3 regions of the Stenotrophomonas sp. 71799_Sma genome follow, and region 1 is predicted to be linked to each of the others. Evidence: predicted binding sites of a transcription regulator. Region 1 holds the regulator's gene; each other region holds the start of a gene.

What was found. Region 1 encodes FliA, which starts transcription of late flagellar genes. Its sites were predicted from a motif close to TAAAGTTTNNCNNNCNNNGGCCGATAA; they were not measured.
Region 2: the regulator FliA is predicted to act here: its motif matches at 945-971, upstream of ACZK4Z_RS22250 (GGDEF domain-containing protein).
Region 3: the regulator FliA is predicted to act here: its motif matches at 1,002-1,028, upstream of ACZK4Z_RS19920 (methyl-accepting chemotaxis protein).

Annotation. Positions count from the first base shown of each region.
Region 1 is NZ_CM151202.1:2,179,535-2,181,796, forward strand. Features, by position in the region: gene ACZK4Z_RS10095 (protein phosphatase CheZ) at 1-515, opposite strand, end outside; gene cheY (chemotaxis response regulator CheY) at 515-907, opposite strand; gene ACZK4Z_RS10105 (RNA polymerase sigma factor FliA) at 965-1,708, opposite strand; gene ACZK4Z_RS10110 (MinD/ParA family ATP-binding protein) at 1,705-2,262, opposite strand, start outside.
Region 2 is NZ_CM151202.1:4,828,844-4,831,105, reverse strand. Features, by position in the region: gene ACZK4Z_RS22250 (GGDEF domain-containing protein) at 1-901, opposite strand, end outside; gene egtB (ergothioneine biosynthesis protein EgtB) at 1,052-2,262, shown strand, end outside.
Region 3 is NZ_CM151202.1:4,308,507-4,310,768, forward strand. Features, by position in the region: gene ACZK4Z_RS19920 (methyl-accepting chemotaxis protein) at 1-883, opposite strand, end outside; gene ACZK4Z_RS19925 (NAD-dependent epimerase/dehydratase family protein) at 1,094-1,987, opposite strand; gene ACZK4Z_RS19930 (S41 family peptidase) at 2,086-2,262, opposite strand, start outside.

The DNA.
Region 1 (2,262 bases):
GGGTCGGTGCGATGCTGTTCCGGCGGCAGGCCGAGCGCGCCGAAGCCTTCGTGCACGCGGCGGACGATGCCGACCACGCGACGGATGATCTGCCCGGTCAGGTCCTGGTAGCTCTGGGTCAGGGCGATCTCGGTCAGGTTGTGGCGGATGCGCTCGAGCTGCGCGTCCTGGCCCGGCTGCAGGCCTTCGGCGCGCAGCTGTTCGGTCAGGCTGCGGCATTCCTCGGCCAGGTCCAGGGTGCGGTGCGTGGCCTGTTCTGTCATCGCCACCACGTGGTCCAGTCGCGCGCAGGCGTCGTCCAGTTCGCCGGCTTCGCTCGGCACGGTCGGCAGTTCGCCCAGCGCCTGCCCCAGCTCGCGGGCCAGCCGCGAGAGGCCGCTCATCATCGGCTGCGTGCGCAGCGCGACCAGCCCATCGATGCGCTGCCGCCAGGCGGCCTCGTCACCGGACTCGAGTGCGTCCAGGGCCTCCTGCAGGCGCAGGGCGAGGGCGTTCTTGTCGACCGTGGTATCCATCAGGCGCTGGCCGCCAGGCGTTCGAAGATCTTGCCGAGCTTCTCTTCCAGCGTCTGCGCGGTGAACGGCTTGATGATGTAGCCGTTCACGCCGCTCTGGGCGGCTTCGATGATCTGCTCGCGCTTGGCTTCTGCCGTGACCATCAGCACCGGCAGGGTCTTCAGCTTGGCATCGGCACGGATGGCCTTGAGCAGCTCGATGCCGGTCATCACCGGCATGTTCCAGTCGGTGACCACGAAATCGAACGGCTGGCTCTGCAGCAGCGACAGCGCGGCATGCCCGTCCTCGGCTTCGGCGGTATTGGTGAAGCCCAGATCGCCCAGCAGGTTCTTGACGATTCGACGCATGGTCGAGAAGTCGTCGACGATCAGGATGCGCATGTTCTTGTTCAAAGCAGAATTCCTTTGTTGTTCATTCCGGACGGCCGGGGGCAGCCGCCTCGGGGATGTTCATTCTTCGAGGCCTGCGTCGGCAGCCTCGAACAGCTTCAGCCGGCCACGCAGGCGCAGTACCGCCTGGCCGTGGATCTGGCAGACCCGCGACTCGCTCACGCCGAGCACCGCGCCGATCTCCTTCAGGTTCAGTTCCTGCTCGTAGTACAGCGAGAGCACCAGTTGTTCGCGCTCGGGCAGGTGGCCGATGGCCTTGCCCAGCTCGCGACCGAACTCACCGCGCTCCAGTACCTGCTGCGGGGTCGGCCCGCCCTGGGCGACGGTGTCCAGCTCGCCCTGGTCCTCGATGCGCGATTCCAGGCTCAGCACCTGGCCACGTGCAGCGTCTTCCATCAGCCGCAGGTACTCAGGCAGCGGCATCTCCATCGCGGCGGCCACTTCAGTGGCGCTGGCGGCACGGCCACTGCTCTGTTCCAGGCGGCGGATGGTGGCGGCGGCATCACGTGCACGGCGGTGCACCGAGCGCGGGACCCAGTCACCACGGCGGATCTCGTCGATCATCGAACCACGGATGCGGATCGAGGCGTAGGTCTCGAAAGAAGCACCCTGGTCGGCGTCATAGCTGCGCGAGGCTTCGATCAGGCCCATCATGCCGGCCTGGATCAGGTCGTCGACCTCGACGCTGGCCGGCAGGCGCGCGGCCAGGTGGTGGGCGATGCGCCGCACCAGGTCCGAATGCTGGGCGATGACTTCGTTTGCCGCCGAGCGCTGCACTTCCCTGTACTGGGCTGCGCCTTTCATGCCGTCACCCCACGCTGCTTGAGGATGCGTTCGAGGAAGAACTCGACGCCGCCACGCGGTTCGGTCGGCGCCTGCCAGCGCGCGGTACGGCGCGCGATCTCGGTGATCGCCAGCGCCGCCGGGCTGGACGGATAGGCCTTCACCACCGGCTGCTGGCGCTGCACCGACAGGCGCAGCCAGTCATCCTGCGGCACGCAGCCCAGGTAGTTCAGCGAGACATCGGCAAGGAACTTCTCGCAGACGCGGGTCAGCTTTTCGTACAGCACGCGGCCCTCGTTCGGGTCGCGCACCATGTTGGCCACCACCTGGATGCGGTCCACGCCGCGCTCGCGCGACAGCACCTTGATCAGTGCGTAGGCGTCGGTGATCGAGGCCGGCTCGTCACAGACCACCACCACGGTGTCCTGTGCGGCCTGGCAGAAGGTCAGCACGCCATCGGTGATGCCCGCGGCAGTGTCCACCACCATGATGTCCAGCTCGCGCTCCAGCTCGGAGAACACGTTGACCAGGCCAACGTGCTCAGCCGGGGCCAGCTCGGCCATGTGGCGGCGGCC
Region 2 (2,262 bases), 2.2 Mb from region 1:
CCAGCCGCGAGGCCACCAGGCGCAGTACATCGTCTCCGGTGTCGTGGCCATGGGTGTCGTTGAATGATTTGAAGTGGTCCACGTCCACCATCGCGATGCTGTAGGTGCCGCGTGCCCGCTGCAGGGTCTCGTTGAATGCCCGTCGCCCCGGCAGGCCGGTCAACTCATCGCGGAAGGCCATGTGGAAGGACTCCTGCAGCATCGCGCCCAGCATCAGCAGCAGGGCGGCGCTGCTCAGCGCCGGCAGCAGTACAGGGTGCAGGAAGATCCGCGGCAGCATCCACCACAGGCACAGCAGGGCCAGCAGCATCGCCGTGTGCAGTGGCCGAGGATGCCGCCACGCCTGCCAGCCCAACGCTGCGGTCGCCAGCAGGAACAGCAGCGCCGGCAGCTGCGCCAGCGCGTTCCAGTCGGCGGGAATCCAGGCCCAGTGACGGTTCGACAGCAGATCGTGCATGCCGCGCGGCTGCTGTGTGGCTAGCAGCAGGAAGATCATCACCGCGGTGCCGCTGGCAATACCGCGCAGCAGCAGGTCCTGGCGCCGCCGTCCGCGCTCCGGCCACAACGCAAGGCCGGCAGACAACAGCGGCAACCAGGCCGAGATGGCGTGGAAGCGCAGCGGTGTCAGCGTGGTGACATGGCCATTGCGCAGGTAGCCAGCGACGTCCTGGTGCAGCAGCGCGAACATCACCGCCACAACCATCAGCAGGCACAACGTGCGCACCTGGTGGTAGAGCAGGGCCAGGCCGGCACCGAGGCAGGCCAGCAGCCAGGGCAGGATGCGCTGCGCCGGGCTGGCCACGTCTGCGGTATCCAATGCGGTCCACACCACCACGGCAACCAGCACGGCAGGCAGCACGAACAGGTAATGCGCAGGCTGGCGGAGCGGATGCAGGGGCAAGCAGGAATTCCAGCGCGGTGACGACGCGGCCGCAGCATTGCCGTTAGCGGCGTTCGTGGTGGCTTCTTGAATGCGGCAGGCTCATCCATGTGAACGAAGTGATGCCGAACCATGACGTCGCACTCACCATCCAGCGCCGATGCTGCCCACATGGACAGCGTACCCGCCGCCGTCGCTGCCCCGCAGCACGATCTCGCCCGCCAGTTCGCCCATGTACGGACGCGCAGCCTGCAGTTGGCCGCGCCGCTCAGTGCCGAGGACGCCATGCTGCAGAGCATGGCTGACGCCAGCCCGAGCAAATGGCACCTGGCCCACACCACCTGGTTCTTCGAACGCTTCGTGCTGGCGGGTTTCGGCACCGCGCCAGCGCATGACCCGGGCTGGGACTACCTGTTCAACAGCTACTACAAGAGCATCGGCCCGGCGCATGCGCGGCCACAGCGCGGGTTGCTGTCGCGCCCGTCGCTGCAGCAGGTGCGAGACTACCGCCAGCAGGTCGATGCGCAGGTGCAATCGCGGTTGGCGGCGGGCGATCTCGATGAACAGGCACTGCAACATCTGCAGCTGGGCCTGCAGCACGAGCAGCAGCACCAGGAACTGCTGCTCACCGACATCAAGCATGCGTTCTGGTGCAACCCATTGCAGCCCGCCTACCGCGAGGACCTGCAGCCTGCCACCAGCGCTGCCAGTGCGCAGGGCTGGATCGAATCACCCGAGCGCATCGTCACGGTCGGCGCCGCGGCATGGCCGCAGCAGGCCGCGTTCGCCTACGACAACGAATCGCCAGCGCACCGCGTGCTGCTCCCCGCGCACGCATTGGCCGAGCGTCCCGTCAGCAATGCCGAGTATCGGGCCTTCATCGACGCCGGTGGCTATCGCGAACCGCGCTGGTGGCTCAGCGAAGGCTGGGCGCTGCGCGAAGCCGAGGGCTGGCAGCACCCGCTGTACTGGGATGACGCCCTGCAGCGCGAGTACACCCTGGGCGGTTGGCGCGAACTGGATCCGCACGCGCCGGTCTGCCACCTCAGCTACTACGAGGCCGATGCCTGCGCCCGCTGGTCCGGCGCGCGCCTGCCCAGCGAGTACGAATGGGAAGCCGCCGCTGCGTCGCAGCCGCTGCGCGGCCATTTCGCTGACGACGACCGGCTGCACCCGCAGGCATCGCAGGGCAGTGGAATACGGCAGCTGTTCGGCGATGTCTGGGAGTGGACCCACAGCGCGTATGGCGCCTATCCGGGCTTCCGTCCCTTCGCCGGCAACCTCGGTGAGTACAACGGCAAGTTCATGTGCGGGCAGTGGGTGCTGCGTGGCGGCAGCTGCGCGACACCCCGCGGCCATGTGCGCGCCAGCTACCGCAACTT
Region 3 (2,262 bases), 2.1 Mb from region 1:
CGTATACGCGCACGTTGCCGGCGGCATCCGGAGTGAAGGCTTCGAACCGGCGGTCGGCGGCGATGTCTGCCAGCATGCTGCGGGTCAATGCGTCGCCACGTGGCTTGCCGATTTCGGCGGCATTGGCCGAGGCCAGCACCACGCCATTCGGCGAGAGCAGTTCGACGCGCCCGGCGCCCATCGGCTTCAGCGTGGCCAGGTGCTTCTGCAGCGCCGCCAGCGAGAAGTCCACAGTGAATACACCGAGGAACCGGCCGTTTTCGATGATCGGCGTGCTCAACGTGCTCATCAGCACCTGCTGGCCACCGATGTCGTAGGCATAGGGCTCGCTTACCTTCGCCAGCTTGTCGCGGCTGGGCACCATGTACCAGTCACCGGAGCCACTGGCCGTCTCGGTGTAGTCGGTCATCGTCGACTGCTGCGGCCTGCCATCGTGCCAGGCCCAGTAGCTCATGTAACGACCGGTGGCATCGTGCGCTTCAGTGTTGACGTACTCGGCATCCTTGCCATCGAAGGCGTCGGCCTCCCACATGGTGCTCTTGCCCAGCCACTCGGGGTGGGTGCGCAGCTGCTCCCCCAGCACAGCAGCCAGGCTGGCACGGTCCGGAACATCGCCGCGCGCGCGCTGGGCGAGCACGGCCTCGACCATGGCGTCGTTGCTGGCAAAGGCGGTGCCCAGATCGGCCGCGACCTGGCGGGCTTCGGCGGTGGCTTCGCTGGCCATGGTCTGGCGCGAGGCGTCGATCAGGCTGGCGCTGGCCTGGCGGTAGATCAGGAACGCAGTCAGGCCGAAGCACAGCAGCGCGATCGCAGCGGTGCCCAGCATCAGCTTGTGGGCGATGCTGCCCGGGCGGCGGGCAGCGGCGGAACGGGGAGAAGGCATGGAAGGATCCGCAAGGCAGTTCAGGACGACCGGCACCGCGAGGGCACCGCGCAGGTGCGCGATCCGTCGCGCAGGCCACCGGCCGCCGGGACACGCCCGGCGCTGGAAGCGCACCGGGTTAGCGGCCGCCTGCGAACGAGGTTGAGGCGGTCCATCTGCACATTCCTGAACCTGCTCAGGGTCGGGTCAGGAACCCGCCCCGCTGCCGCCCTATTCGGCCACGCGGTCCTTGATCCATTCGGCCCGCGGCAGCACCTCGATGCTGCCAACCGCGTACTGCTGCAGCACGTCGTCCGGGCCGAAGCGCGGCTGCCAGCCCAATGTGCTGCGCATCAGTGCACTGTCGTAGACGCGGTCAATGCTCAGCGGCAGCGGCCAGCCACGGCGCTCGAACTCGGCCAGCAACTGCGGGGCGCGGCGGGCCAGCACCCTGCGCGGCTGGGTCGCCAGTTCCAGGCAATCCTCACGCAGGAACGGCGTCGGTGCGCAGGCAATGTAGCGTGCGAAGGCAGCACCCTCATCGTGCAGCAGCGCGGCATGTGCGCTGGCCACGTCGCGCGCGTCGATGCCGCGGTGCAGGCGGAACATCGCCATCCGCTCCGGTGGCTCGGGGAAACAGCGGGCCATGCGCAGCACGCGTACGCTGAAGCCCGGCGCCGCAGCGGCTTCAGCCAACGCCTCGGCCTGCAGCTTGCTGCGATGGTAGATGGTGCGTGGCAGCGGCTCGGTATCTTCATCGATCCAGCGGCAACCGCCCGCCACCACCGCATGGCCATACAGCGCCGTGGTGCTGGTCAGCACGAAGCGGCGTGCACCGGCCTCGCGGGCAGCCTGCAACAGGTGTGCGGTCGCCTCCACATTGATCTGCTGGAATACCGCATCCGGCACCAGGCCGACATGGGGTGCGTGCAGGGCGGCGGTATGGATCACCGCGTCGACGCCCTGCACTGCCCGGATCACGGCCTGACGATCGGTGACATCGGCAATGATGCGGGTGGTGGCGAATGGGCTGCGATCCAGCCCCACCACTTCGTGGGCCGCCGCCAGCGCGCCGAAGATCGCACGCCCGATCCGCCCGGAACTGCCGGTCAACAGAATCTTCATTGAGTCCATTCACTCGAAGCGCCCGGGAACTACCGGGATGCATCGATTCTAGGCACGCTGCATGTCGCCTGCGATAGGGCGTGGTTGCAATTGTGCGTTCATTCTGGCGATACCGATCGGGCCAGCAGCTGGCGGGCGACGAACAGCGGATCGTCACCGCCTGCTGCGTCAGGTGTGACGCCGGTGCGTTCCCAGTTGGTTCCGGTACGGAGGTTGATCGGCTGCCGGTCGGGAATGCTGATCTGATAGCCATCCGGCAGCAGCACAGGATCATC